DNA from 2 places in the Rhizobium aureum genome. Region 1 is predicted to be linked to the other one. Evidence: riboswitches for the same ligand, from Rfam matches in the RefSeq annotation. Region 1 holds a riboswitch; the other holds the start of a gene.
The links. A riboswitch is a leader RNA that binds a small molecule or an ion and turns the genes downstream of it on or off. The one in region 1 is predicted to bind FMN.

Region 1 (7,144 bases):
GCCACGGGATCCGCGAGGCGCTCTGTCAGATCGAGTTCCACCCTAAGAGCTGGATATTCGAACATCAACGGACCCAGGATCGGAATGACGTATCGTTTGCCGAACGTCGGGAAACAGGCAATCCGCAGGGTGCCACCGACAGCACCGTCGAACGCGGCAACTTCGGCATGAGTGTCGGCCAGGTCATCGAGCAGACGCTGGGCACGGTCATAGAGATGCCGGCCGGCATCGGTCATGGAAAGGGCCCGGGTGGAACGAACCAGCAGTGGAACGCCAAGATCCTGCTCGAGTGCATCGATCTGTCGAACAATCGCCGAAGGGGTTACCGCACGCCGACGGGACGCAGCTGAAAAGCTCCCGGAGCGAACAACCTCGACATACACGGCCAGATGTTCGGCAAAGCGTGGATCTCTCATCTTTGCCTACAGCGCAAAACGGTTTCGAGCATTGAGGTCGTTATCACCAAAGAACATCCGGAGCACATTCCTTCTCGTCAACAGGGCGCTTGTCTAGCCCATCACTCAACAGAAGGAAGTCCCCCATGGTCAAGGTTCTCGACACAATTCTCTCGCAGTCGGCATATTCGGCCGAGATCGATGTCCCCTTCGAAAAGATCGATATCGCCGATTGGCTCTTCACGCTGCCGGAAGCCGAATATCTGCGCTGCTGCGCGCCGGATCATATCGCAGCCGGCATCACGTGGACGGATGATGGGCGCCGCATGTCGATCAACGTCGAACAGATCGGCTCCGGGCTGGTCGTCCAGCACTATGTCGCCGAGGTTGCCGAGGCTGCCTATTGCCGCATGAACTCCATCTCGGATGTGTTCACAGCGAACGGCCGCACGCAGGTCAACGTAGTCTGGGAACTGATCGCCGAGAAGATCGACGAAAACCGGACGCGTTACACCAATCGGGTGACCGCGCATCCGACGGATGCCTTCATGACCTTTTTGGAAGAGCACGGCGTCACTTACGAGGACGCGGCCGCCGCCCGGCAGGCGGCCGGTGGCGATCACAATCGACGCGAAACGCCGTTCTTCGCCGCAAGCATCGCACGCCGTGCTCTCGCCAGGTAAGGAAAAGACCAATGAAGGCGATCATCTTCGACGACTTTGGTGGGCCGGATGTGCTCCGGCTTGCCGAGGTTCCCTATCCCGAGCTCCGGTCGACCGACATCCTCGTGAAGGTCATGGCATCTGGCGTCAATCGGGCTGACCTCCTTCAGCGCGAAGGCCATTACGGCTCGCGCGCCTTTGGAGACAGCCCTATCCTCGGCCTCGAGGTCGCCGGAGAGGTCATCGCTGTCGGCAAAGCCGTCTCGAAGTTTTCCGTCGGCGACCGTGTAATGTCGATCGTTGGCGGCGGAGCCTATGCGGAAGTTGCCAGAGCAGACAGTGGCCTGTCCATCCACATACCAGGTGCTATGTCCTATGTAGAAGCGGCGGCTGTCATGGAGAGCTTCGTTACCGCCTACGAAGCTCTGTGCCATCTCGGCCAGATACGACTACAGGAGAGCGTGCTCGTCCATGCCGCCGCCGGTGGGATCGGATCTGCAGTGGTCCAGCTTGCAGTGGCGATGGGAGCCAGAGTGTTCGCAACCGCCTCCGACAGCAATATCGACAAGGTTCGTTCTCTTGGCGCCGAGGCTGTGTGGGATTACCACCGGCAGGATTTCGAGGCGGAGATCATCGATGCGACTGGATCCTGCGGCGCCGATGTAGTCATCGACTTCGTTGGCGGAAGCTATCTCGCCCGGAATATCCGCAGCCTTGCTGAAGGCGGGCGCCTTGTGCAGGTCGGGCTGCTGGGCCGGGACGACAACGCGATCATTCCGCTCGACACAGTGCTCTACAAGCACCTGAGGGTGATCGGGACGGTTATGAAGTCGCGCGCCATCGAGGAAAAGCGGGCAATGGTTCGGCGTTTTGCGGAGAACGCGCTACCGATGTTCGGAGACGGACGGCTTCGACCACTCGTCGGGGAAGTCTTTCCACTTGATAGAGCCGCAGATGCCCATCGTCGCATGGAAGCAGGTGGTGGGTTTGGGAAGGTGGTTCTTGAGGCGGGATGAACGGCGGGGAAGGGGTGAGCTCTTGATAAGGAATCGAACCGCTGTTTTCGTGTCGCATCCCATTGCAGCGCGACAACGAAGATGAGACGCGGATCTCAGCCAGATTGTCGCTCTACATCCCATATTATCAATGGCTTGGCATCCAATCCGGCATAGTCGGATTTATGGAACCGGCGTGCACCTTGGACTCGGTTGAAGGATCGGAGCCCGCTGTAAACCTCCAGGAATATGACGATTGAAGCACATTATACCTGGGCATCGCGGTCTTTCAGATTCGTTCCCTGCGCTTTGGCGATGGGCGCTCAGCCTGCTGGCGGAACGCCCCGACAGATCAGGCCGCTTTCTCAGGCATGTTCGCCAATCGATAGGCGATCAGGTCCTCGATGGTGATCAAGTGAAGATGGTGACGTTCGGCAAAGATCTCGAGTTCCGGAAGTCGGGCCATCGTGCCGTCGTCGTTCGCTACTTCGCAGATGACGCCGGCCGGCGAAAGGCCTGCAATCCGAGCCAAATCCACGGCTGCTTCCGTGTGCCCCGGACGCGACAAGACGCCATTTGGATGGGCGCGAAGAGGGAAAATATGACCAGGACGGGCAAATTCCTCCGGGCGTACACCATCCCTGACGAGAGCTTGGACGGTTGCTGCTCTGTCAGCGGCGGATATTCCGGTGGTCGTTCCGGGGATGTAGTCGACCGAAACGGTGAAGGCGGTCTTGAGGACTTCGGTGTTGCGCGGCACCATCAACGGAATGTCGAGTTCGTCGAGCCTCTCACCCTCCATCGGAACGCAGATGAGACCGCGGGCATGGTTCATCATGAAGGCGATCGCCTGCGGTGTGACCGCTTCCGCAGCAATCACCAGATCGCCTTCGTTTTCGCGGTCGCGATCATCCACAACTACGATGATCTCGCCCCGCGCAATCGCAGCGATCGCATCTTCAATTTTCGAAATTGCCATTTTCCTGCCTTTCAAGGGTTGCCGTTCGAAACGGCGTGCATGGCCGGTCAAAGCCACCATTTTCCCTTGGGCGAACAAGCATGTGAACGCCGCCACGACGCGGCGTCTCCTGCGTTGCTCTCTTCCATCCGGACTATACCGTCGGCTCCGGCATCTCACCGGATCTGCTGACCCTTCCGAGGGCTCGGAAGGCGCTCGCGGGCTCGAGGAAACTCCCCATACCGCCGGTGGGGAATTACACCCCGCCCTGAGAACAATTGAAAGATAAGGGATCAATGCCTCATTCCGCAAGAGGCTTTGATCGCCAAATCATCGAGAATCCGATCCGCCCAATGAACGCACCGTTCCTCATTGTCGAACTACGACATGATCAAGCCGCCATCGACATTGATCGTCTGGCCGGTGATATAGGCCGCATCGTCGCTGGCAAGGAAAGTGACGAGACCGGCGACGTCCTCTCCAGATCCGGCCCGTTTCATCGGAATGCCCTCGACCCATTCCTTCATGAGTTCGCCGGGGCCGTAATTGCCCAAGAGCTTGCCCCAAGCCTGGTCGTTATAGGCCCACATGTCGGTTTCGATGATGCCGGGGCAAAAGGCGTTCACGGTAATGCCGTCTGTCGCGACCTCCTTTGCAAGGCTCTGGGTGATGCCGACCACGCCCATCTTCGATGCCGCGTAATGCGGTGTGTAGATGAAGCCGTCCCGCGCCTGGCCGGAAGCGGTATTGATGATGCGGCCGCCGCGGCCATGTTTGCGCATGCGGGCAATCGCCTCCTGGGCGCAGAGGAAGACGCCCTTGGTGTTGACCGCCATGACCTTGTCCCATTCGCCCTCGGTCATGTCCTCGATGCGGGCAATGGTGATGACGCCGGCATTCTGGATGGAAACATCGACGGCGCCGAAGGCTGTCTCGGCCGCCTCGTAGAGACCCTTCACACTGGCCTTGTCGGTCACGTCACCGACGAAGGAAATCGCCTTTCCGCCGTCAGCCCTGATCGCATCGGCGACCGTATGGACGGAATCCTCATTGGCCGAGACTACGAGATTGGCGCCCTCGCGCGCGAACCGTCTGGCGATCGCGGCCCCGATGCCGCGGCTTGCGCCGGTGATGACGACAGTCTTGTTTTCGAAGCGTTGCATTCTCTATTCCTTTCGCGATGACAGCCACGCCAGGCGCCGGCTCAAGGGGCCGATCGCCCTGCCTGTTGCTGGCGATTTCAAGCGGCCGCCGTAATAATCCCGGCAAACTCCGATGCCTTCAGCGACGCGCCTCCGACGAGAGCGCCATCGACGTTGGAAACGCCGAAGATCGCCTTTGCATTCGACGCCTTGACCGAGCCGCCATAGAGGATTCTGACACCCAGCCCATTTTCTCCCAGCCGCTTTTCAAGCGCCTGGCGGATAGACGAATGCATCTCCTCGATCTGCTCGAGAGTCGGAACCAGTCCTGTTCCGATCGCCCATACAGGTTCATAGGCGATCACCGTGTTCGAACTGGTTGCGGTGTTGGGAATTGATGCTTCTAGCTGGGCACAAACCACTTCGATCGCCCTGCCCTCGTCCCGTTCCGCACGTGTCTCCCCGACGCAAATGATGCTCGTCAGCCCGGCCTGATGGACCGCGATAGCCTTGGCCGCAACTGCGGCATCCGTCTCCCTATAGGCCGAGCGCCGCTCGGAATGTCCCAGAATTACGAAACGAGCACCGATTTCGGCGAGCATCTCGGCGGAAACATCTCCGGTATAGGCGCCTGAGGGCTGCGCGTGGCAATCCTGTGCCCCAATGGCAATCCTTGACCCTCCCACCCGTTCGGCTGCTTTCTCGACCAGCGTGAGAGGCGGGCAGACGACGATGTCACATGCCGCCTCGCCCGTAATTCCCTTCAGCGCCTCGATCTCAGCTAGGGAGGAAGCGAGACCGTTCATTTTCCAGTTGCCGGCAATCAGTTTCTTCATCACATCACCAGCAGCAGAAGCCACCATCGACGAGGAGATCGACGCCCGTTACGAAGCTCGCGGCATTCGAAAGCAGGAAGACGGCGGGGCCGACCATCTCATCGACCGTTGCCATGCGCTGCATCGGCGTCTGCTCTTCGAAAAGTTTGGTCTGGTGAACCATTTCCGGACGCGTGTTCATCGGCGTCGCCGTATATCCCGGCGAGATGGTGTTGACGCGGATGCCGCGACCGACCCACTCCATCGCCAGCGACTTCGACATGTGGATCACACCGGCTTTTGAGGCGTTGTAATGGGCCTGGCTCAGGCCGCGATTGACAATGACGCCGGACATGGAGGCAATATTGACGATCGATCCGCGTCCATTTTTCAGCATGGCGCGCGCTTCTGCCTGGCAGGACAGGAAGACGCCCTTCAGGTTGATGTCCATCAGCGTCTGGTATTGGTCCTCTTCCATCTCCTCCGCAGGGTTGGCGTTGGCGATACCGGCGGCGTTGACGGCAAGCGTCAAGGCGCCAAGCTCCGCCTCTGTGCGGGCAATCGCATCCGCAAGAGAAGATTTGCTGGTGACATCAGCCGCGATCTGGATGGAATGGCGACCGGCCGCTTCGATATGCGAAGCCGTGTTCGCTAGACCATCGTCGGATCGACGGTCCAGAAGCGCGACGTTGGCGCCGCACTGCGCAAGGCCGATTGCGATGCGCTGCCCAATCCCGCTTCCAGCGCCGGTCACAAGCGCGACCTGTCCACTAAGATCGAAAAGCTTCGGGGCATTCAGAGTGATGTCGGACACCGCTCTTCCTTTCTGTTTGTCTAGATTGTCGCGAGTTCCATGACAGAGACGTCATTGGCCTCGTCGCGGTTCAAGATACCTGCCTGCTTGCCCTGGGCGAGCACGAGAATGCGGTTTGATACACCGAGAACCTCTTCGAGATCGGAGCTGACGACGATGACGGCCACCCCCTGCTTTGCGAGGTTGACGATGATGTCGTAGATGCTGGCGCGCGCGCCGACATCGATGCCTCGGGTCGGCTCATCGAGGACGACAACTTTGGGATCGCGCATCAGCCACTTTGCGATAACGACCTTCTGCTGGTTGCCGCCTGACAGGTCCGAGGCATATTGCTCGGCCCGACCTTTGACGCCGAACTTCGCCACAGCCTTCTCGGCGAAAGCACGCTTGATGCGTGATGTGATCCAACGCCCACCGAGCTTGTCGAGATTGGCATAGATGATGTTCTCGCTGATGCGATGGCCGACGACGAGGCCCTGCTCCTTACGATCCTCGGGCACCATGACGATGCCCTTGGCGATCGCATCCGCCGGATCGCGAAGCTTGAGCTCTTCGCCCTCCAGTTTGATCGAACCGGCGCTGATCGGGTCCGCACCGGAAATGGCCCGAACAAGCTCCGTACGACCGGCACCCACAAGACCGGCGATGCCGAGGATCTCGCCGGCGCGAACATCGAACGTTACGTTTCGGAAGGAGTCATCAGGCGAGCTCAGTCCTCTGACCTGCAGAACAGGGCGATCCGTCGGTTCGGGAAGAGCCGGGAACATCCGGTCCAGCGAACGGCCGACCATGCTTTCGACGATCGTGCGAACGGGTGTGGCACTGTCGGCGAACTCCTGGACGCGCTCGCCATCGCGCAGGACGACGATGCGATCGGTGATCTGCTTGATCTCCTCCATGCGATGGGAGATGTAGATGATACCGACACCTTCCGAGCGGAGCTTCCTCACCTGCTCGAACAAGGCCTCGGTCTCCGCCCCGCCAAGTGCAGCGGTTGGTTCATCGAGGATCAGCAGCTTGGCATTGAGCGCCAGCGCCTTGGCGATTTCGATGAGCTGCTGATTGGCCGTCGACAGGCCCGCGACCTTGCGCGTCGCTGGAATATGCAGGTTCAGGCGAGCAAGTTGTTCCTGCGCACGCCGAACCATCTGGGGGCGATCGACAGCCCCGTTCTTCATCGGCCATCGACCGATGAAGACATTTTCGGCGATCGAAAGATGCGGCAGGAGCTGCAGTTCCTGATGGATCAGGACGAGGCCCTTGTCGATCGCCTCGCGTGGAGTGGCTGGGGCATAGGGCTGCCCCAGCCATGTCATTGTTCCCTCCGAGGGTGCGCGCGAGCCGGCGATAATGCCCGACAAGG
Region 2 (7,144 bases), on a different contig from region 1:
CGGTCCCTCCGGCTGCGGCAAGTCGACCCTGCTGCGCAGCATCGCAGGTCTCGAAGACGTGACCTCCGGTGCCGTGCTGATCAACGGCCAGGATGTGACCGTAACGCCGCCTGCCAAGCGTGGCATCTCGATGGTCTTCCAGTCCTATGCGCTCTATCCGCATCTGACCGTCAAGGACAATATGGGCTTGGGTCTCAAGCAGGCCGGCACTGCGAAGGCGGAAATCGACAGCCGTGTCGAGAAGGCGTCCAGCATGCTGTCGCTCGCGCCTTATCTCGCCCGCCGGCCGGCCGAGCTTTCCGGTGGCCAGCGCCAGCGCGTGGCCATCGGCCGCGCGATCGTGCGCGAGCCGGAACTCTTCCTGTTTGACGAGCCGCTGTCGAACCTCGATGCGGCGCTGCGCGTCCAGACGCGTCTGGAAATTGCCCGGCTGCATCGCAGCCTGAAGGCAACCATGATCTACGTTACCCACGATCAGGTCGAGGCAATGACACTTGCCGACAAGATCGTCGTGCTCAATGCCGGTGCTATCGAGCAGATCGGCTCGCCGATGGAGCTCTATAACCGCCCGGCCAATACCTTTGTGGCCGGCTTCATCGGCTCGCCGCAGATGAATTTCATCGCAGCTGAGCGTCTCGGCGAAAGCGGCGCCAAGACCGTCGGCATCCGCCCGGAGCATATCACGCTATCACGCGATCAAGGTACATGGGCCGCCAAAGTGATCCACGTCGAGCATCTCGGTGCCGACACGATCATCTATCTCGAATCGGAGACCACCGGTCTTCTGACCGCGCGTCTCTTCGGTGAACACAAATACGAGCCGGACGAGATGGTTTATGCCACCCCGGATGCGAACCAGATGCATCGCTTCGATGCGAATGACAAGGCGATCCGGGCGTAAACGGTCCCGCCGAGGCGAGGCGGCAAGCTTTGTCTCAGTTGCCTCCTGCCGCATGCATGTTGCGATCGGTTATCCGTCGTGCGGCTTTGAGGGATTGCCTATTACCAATGCAGCCCGTTCTATGACTTGGCCAATATGGCTGGAAAGGGCGGGATCGGAGACTGCGCGGGCAATGGTGACGCCGCCGCTGAGCGTTGCGAGGAGAAGGATCGCACGATCCTCCGTCGTTAATTCGGCAGAGCTCGTGCTTTCCGGCAAACCGGCGGCGACATCCGCGATCAGTTTTCTCAATTCCGCCGTATAGGCGTCGCGCGTTTCCTCGTCGGCGCGCATGACGTCGGGCGAAAGGCTTGGCAACGTGCAACTGTCACCGAGATCGCAGGTCCGCTTGTAGCCGAGGTAGAAGCTGGCAAGCGCCTTGAGCCAGTCTTTCGGCTGGCTTTCCCTGAGCGTCAGGATTCCCTGGCGCAATTCTTCCAAGCCCTCGACGACGGCTGTGCGAAACGCTTCGGTCTTGGACTTGAAGTGTCCGTAGAAGGCGCCGTTGGTAACGCCGGCCGCCTTGGTCAGAGCATCGATGCCCGCGCCGCCGTAACCTTCCCTTCGAAACACCTGTCCCGCAGCAGTGACGACTCGTGTCCGGGTTTCCTGTTTATGTTCGGCGCTATAGCGCATTGCGGCCTCCATTAAGAGAGATCTCTCTTTATTGCTTGCATAGAGAGTGATCGATATGTATCATTAAAGAGTGATCGGTATATATCAATTGCCGCCACAGGTCCAACAAGGAGATGTTTCATGCCCATTACGCTCACCGTCCCCGAAGGGCTGCTTTCGTCTGAGGCGCAGGCGCAAGCTTTTGCCGGATTGACGGATGCAGTCCTCGATGTTGCCGGCTTGACCGGGAATGCGTTCATGACGGCAAATGTCATCGGCACGATCAATGTGCTTCCCGTCGAACGCGTACTGGCAGCAGGAAGGCCGGTTCCTGCTGCCTTCATTGAGCTCAAACTACCCGAGATCGCTCTCGCGACGGCTGAAGCCAAGCGCGCTTTCATCGAAAAGGCTACCGATGTCGTCGAACAAGCAGCCGAAGGGCGGATCAAGCGTGAACACATCTGGTCGAATATAGTTTATGCGCCGGAGGGAGGCTGGGGCATTGCCGGGCAGAGCTATAGCAATGCGGAACTGGTCGGCGCTATTCAAGGTGCTGCAGTCGCCTAAGCGATCCGGATGTTTACCGCCGTCTTCTACGGCAGCTTTACATCGATGATGGACCGACACGCGAACCGTCTTTGATCTGAACCAAAGGAAGGCAAGACATGCAACTCGCCAATTATCTGTTTTTCACGACGCATTGCGAGGAAGCGCTTGCCTTCTACTCTGCCTGCGGACTTGGCCAAGTCACGCTGCTGGTGCGGCACGGTGCGAATGGAGTTCCGCTTGCTGATGATGCAATGCGGGGCAGGGTGATGCATGCGAGGTTCGAGGGACTGGGCCTGCTGTTCTTCGCCTCCGACAATCACGACGCCGAGCCGATGCGCGGGTCTGCCCATATCCTCCTCATGGATGATCGCGGCAGCACCGACAGGATTTTTGCCCGATTGGCTGAAGGCGGCAACGTGACGACACCGCTCGCTGTTCAGCCATGGGGCAGCTATTACGGCAAGCTGACGGATCGGTTCGGCGTGCAATGGATGGTGGATTGCTCGCATTAGGAGGATATCGATTGGCATGAAGCGCTGAATAAATACTTCCAGTCGTCCGGACGAATTCATGTGGCTGTCATGAAGCTGCGCTATCTCAAGCTCAGTCCACTCCAACAGCGAGCACATCATGGCAAACGCAGCAACGACTTACGCCACCTGGCACAAGGATCCGCAGGGCGATATGAAAATGGCGGAATCCCATAGTCCCTATTGGCGGCATTTCATCGAGACCGTGCCGGAGCGGGATTTCTCCTCGAAGACCGTCCTGGATTTTGGCTGCAACCGCGGCGGCTTCCTGCGTTTGCTCTATGGCTTGCGGCCGTTCCGGCGCGGTGTCGGCATCGATATCGCTTCGGAGTCGGTGGCTGCGGCCGTTGCCGCTGTCGGCAATATGCCGCTGCAGTTTCATGTGACGACCGACCTGTCGCCCTTTGTCGATAGCTTCGATATCGCTTTCAGCTATGAGGTGATCTATCTGCTGCCGGAGCTGAGACAGCATGCCGAACAGATGTTCCAGGTCATGCGGAATGGCGGCATCTACTACGCTGTGACCGGCTGCCACAATGAAATGCCGCTCTGGCCGAAATGGCTCGAACTGATCGGCAACAACAGCAATGCGCCGATGCAGGATCGGTCCCCGCAGGACTATATCGATACCTTCGTTGCAGCTGGCTTCGACGTATCCGTCAAGCGTTTCGGTTATGACGGCTTCGTGCATGCATCGAAAGACCGGAAATATTATCCGAGCATTCTCGACGCGTTGAGCTATCCGGCCGAATACAAGCTTTTATTCCGGCTCGAGAAGCGCGTCTGACATGGAGACGATCGATCGGAAGGGCGGCAGCGCGCTCTGGCATCAGATCGGCGAGATCCTGGCGGCCGATATCGCCGCCGGGACTTTCGCTCCTGGAGAGAAATTGCCGACCGAGCCGGAGCTGATGCAGCTTTTCGGCGTCAGCCGCTTTACCGTGCGCCAGGCGCTAGGGCATCTGGAACAGCGTGGGTTGGTGCGCGCCGAGCAGGGGCGGGGGACATTCGTTCATAAGGGGGTGCTCGATTATTCCCTGTCCAAGCGAACGCGGTTTTCCAGGAACCTGATCGAACAAGGTTTCGAGCCGGGTGGAGAATTGCTCGTTCATGAGATCGTGCCGGCAGCAGAACGCGTCGCTGCCTATTTGAAACTGGCGGTGAATACGTCGGTCATCCATCGTCGCGGCATCATGACGGCCGATGGCATTCCGGTCGAACTGGGCGATTCCTATTATCCGGCCGAACGTTTTCCCGATTTCGATAAGGCCCGGTTGCAGCACCCGACGATCTCGGCAGCGCTCGCCAGCTACGGTGTCACCGACTACGAGCGGCTATCGACGGAAATCGAGGCGCGGATGCCGACGGCGGAAGAGGCGCGGCTCCTGCGGCAGCCGAAATCCGTGCCGCTGCTTATCACACGGAAGTTAGACGTGGACGCGAAGGGCGTGCCGATTACCTATGCGGAGTCGATGTGGTCAGCCGAGCGGATCACCTTCAGCGTGGATCTGCGGTAACGGTTCGAGCAGGCCCAGCGCATTTGGGCCAAAGCGGCTCGGCCATTTCCGCCTTAGCGATGTGAAAGTATATTGACCACCTTGCCGAAGGGGTCGCGGACGTAGAAGCGGCGGACACCCCAAGGCTCGTCCGTCAGGTCATACAATATGCCGAAGCCCATGGAGGTGGCGCGCTGATAAAGCGCATCGACATCGTCGACTTCGATCGAGAGATCGGGGACGATCGTTCCCGAGCCGCCTTCGCTGGCGACGCTGATCTGCGGCACCGTTGCAGCTTCGGAGGCAAACGTAAGGATCCAGCCATGGTCCATGACGATGTCGAGGCCGAGCAGGTCATGATAGAAAAGGCGTGCCGTATCCGGGTCGGCGGCGGGCAGGTTGGGGATGATGCGTAGGACGGTCAACTGACGTTTCTCCCTTGTGGACATGGAGGCGGGTCTTCACCGCGCCTCCACCATGCCGGCTCAGACCGTGACCGCGGGAAGCAGCTTGGCGCGTTCCGCGAGAATATGGCGGCAGGCGCTGGCCACTTCGCGGCCCTTGATGATGAAATGTTCCTTGAAGAACTGGATATGCGCTTCCGATTCCTGGAAGTGATGCGGCGTCAACACTGCCGAGAGGATAGGCACGCCGGTGTCGAGCTGGACGCGCATCATGGCATCAAGAACCGTATTGGCGACGAACTCATGGCGATAGATGCCACCGTCGACAACGAAAGCGGTGGCGACGATCGCGGAATAACGGCCGTTGCGGGCAAGCGTCTGTGCGTGCAGCGGAATTTCAAGCGCGCCGGGCACGTCGAAGATATCGATCGGAGATGCGCCTTCCACCGTCTGCCATTCGGCAACGAAGGAGTCGACCGAGCGATCGACGATATCGGCATGCCAGCGGGCCCGAATGATCGCAATGCGGCTCGGCTGGGTAGAAATCGAAATGGTCATGAATTTTGCCTTTCAAGGGTTGTTGTCAAATATCCCTTGGGCGAACACGCAACATCGCGGCACCTCTCGCGCAGAGGAGGTGCGATCCTGCTTGCTCTCTTCCATCCGGACTATACCGTCGGCTCCGGCATCTCACCGGATCTGCTGACCCTTCCGAAAGCTCGGAAGGCGCTCGCGGGCTCGAGGAAACTCCCCATACCGCCGGTGGGGAATTGCACCCCGCCCTGAGAACGCACGGACTATAGATGCTTTGCCTCATGAAAATCAAAGAAAAACGCCGGGCTTTTGACCCGGCGTCTGCGAATAATTTTTCAAAGTTTCCATGCAGCGCGGATGCGTGCTCAATCCTGAATGACGAGCAGATCGGAAGAGGCGAAGCGCAGCGTCACCTTCTCGCCAACGCTCGGAGGCATCATGCCCGGACTATTGAACATATCGAAGGAAATCGTGTTACCGGCGACATTCATGCGGGTGCGGATAACCGAACCCAGGAAGTGTGCGGAGGAAACCTCGCCCGTCAGCGCGGTATCGCCCTTTGCCGACTCGGCCAGCGAACCGGCTTCGGGACGCAGGGCGAGCGATACGGTATCGCCCGGCTTGTAGGCCGTCACCGACTGCTTCAGGGTCACGCCCTGATCGCCGATCATGATGCGGTTGCTGTCGGGATCGACGACCTTGCCTTCGATCAGGTTCAGCGTACCGACGAAGGAGGCGACGAAGCGGGTTGCCGGCGTGTTGTAGATCTCGAAAGGCGTGCCGATCTGGTCGGCGCGACCGGCATTCATCACGACGATGCGATCGGAGATCGACAGGGCTTCTTCCTGGTCGTGGGTCACGAAAACGGTGGTAATGCCGAGCTGCTGTTGGATCGCGCGGATTTCCTCACGCAGCGAGATGCGGATCTTGGCGTCGAGCGCCGAAAGCGGCTCGTCAAGCAAAAGCACTTGAGGCTTGACGGCGATGGCGCGAGCAAGCGCCACGCGTTGCTGCTGGCCGCCGGACATCTGATAGGGATAGCGGCTGGCGAGATGGTCGAGCTTGATGAGAGCAAGCATCTCCTTGACGCGCTTGTCGATGTCAGGCTTCGACATGCCGGCCACCTTGAGGCCGAAGGCGACGTTGTCGTGCACCGTCATGTTCGGGAACAGCGCGTAGGCCTGGAAGACCATGCCGATGTTGCGTTGGTTCGGCTTCAGCGGGCGCTGGTCCTTGCCGTTGATCGTCAAGGTGCCAGCGGTCGGGGTTTCGAAGCCAGCGATCATGCGCAGCACGGTCGTCTTGCCGCAGCCTGACGGTCCAAGGAAGGAGATGAATTCTCCCTTCTCGATTTGCATATTGAAATCGTGGACGACGTGCACGTCGCCGAATGATTTCTTGATGTGGGTGAGTTCGAGAAAAGCCATGGTGAGAAGCCTTACGCCTTAACCGGAGCCAGTTTTGAGAAGCGGGATACGAGCTGCAGCAGGCCCATGCTGAGCCAGGTGACGGCAAGTGCGATGATGGCGAGCGCCGAGGACTGATAAGCCTGATTGGCTCCGACGAGCTGCATGTAAGGGCCGAAAGCCGGCCTGTTGAGCAATGATGCCATCGTGAATTCGCCCATCACGATCGCCAGCGTGATGAAGGCACCGGATAGAACGCCGCTCATGACATTGGGAAAAATGCAGCGGAACATGATGGTCGTCCACTTCGCGCCGAGGCTTTCCGCCGCTTCCGTCAGGGTGCCGACATCGATCGTGCGCATCGCCGTATCGACCGAACGATACATATAAGGGAGCGCCAAGACAATATAGGAGCAGACCAGAAGGAAGTTTGTCGTCTGCTCGAAGCCTGTCAAAGGCAGGATCGACGACGAATTATAAAGGCGCAGATAGCCGAAAACGATGACGATTGCGGGAATGACCAGCGGCATCAGCGTGATGAATTCGACGACCGGGCGCAGTTGCGGCAAGCGAAGCCGGACCCAGTAGGCAGTCGGGACGACGAGCAGCATGCCGACGATGATGGTCAGCAGCGCCATGAGCATGGAATAGCCGAACGCATAGAGGAAGT

Region 2: it holds a riboswitch for FMN, as region 1 does, so the genes downstream of both, PH552_RS28545 (6,7-dimethyl-8-ribityllumazine synthase) here and ribB (3,4-dihydroxy-2-butanone-4-phosphate synthase) in region 1, are expected to answer to the same signal.

Annotation. Positions count from the first base shown of each region.
Region 1 covers NZ_JAQJCI010000028.1:3,339-10,482, forward strand. The annotation lists gene PH552_RS31965 (LysR family transcriptional regulator) at 1-416, opposite strand, end outside; gene PH552_RS31970 (hypothetical protein) at 542-1,078, shown strand; gene PH552_RS31975 (NAD(P)H-quinone oxidoreductase) at 1,090-2,073, shown strand; gene ribB (3,4-dihydroxy-2-butanone-4-phosphate synthase) at 2,405-3,031, opposite strand; FMN riboswitch at 3,144-3,290, opposite strand; gene PH552_RS31985 (glucose 1-dehydrogenase) at 3,391-4,173, opposite strand; gene tpiA (triose-phosphate isomerase) at 4,251-4,988, opposite strand; gene PH552_RS31995 (SDR family oxidoreductase) at 4,993-5,781, opposite strand; gene PH552_RS32000 (sugar ABC transporter ATP-binding protein) at 5,802-7,144, opposite strand, start outside.
Region 2 covers NZ_JAQJCI010000019.1:100,076-107,219, reverse strand. The annotation lists gene PH552_RS28580 (ABC transporter ATP-binding protein) at 1-901, shown strand, start outside; gene PH552_RS28575 (TetR/AcrR family transcriptional regulator) at 971-1,576, opposite strand; gene PH552_RS28570 (tautomerase family protein) at 1,697-2,122, shown strand; gene PH552_RS28565 (VOC family protein) at 2,221-2,616, shown strand; gene PH552_RS28560 (class I SAM-dependent methyltransferase) at 2,735-3,421, shown strand; gene phnF (phosphonate metabolism transcriptional regulator PhnF) at 3,423-4,151, shown strand; gene PH552_RS28550 (VOC family protein) at 4,205-4,555, opposite strand; gene PH552_RS28545 (6,7-dimethyl-8-ribityllumazine synthase) at 4,616-5,092, opposite strand; FMN riboswitch at 5,182-5,328, opposite strand; gene PH552_RS28540 (ABC transporter ATP-binding protein) at 5,434-6,495, opposite strand; gene PH552_RS28535 (ABC transporter permease) at 6,507-7,144, opposite strand, start outside.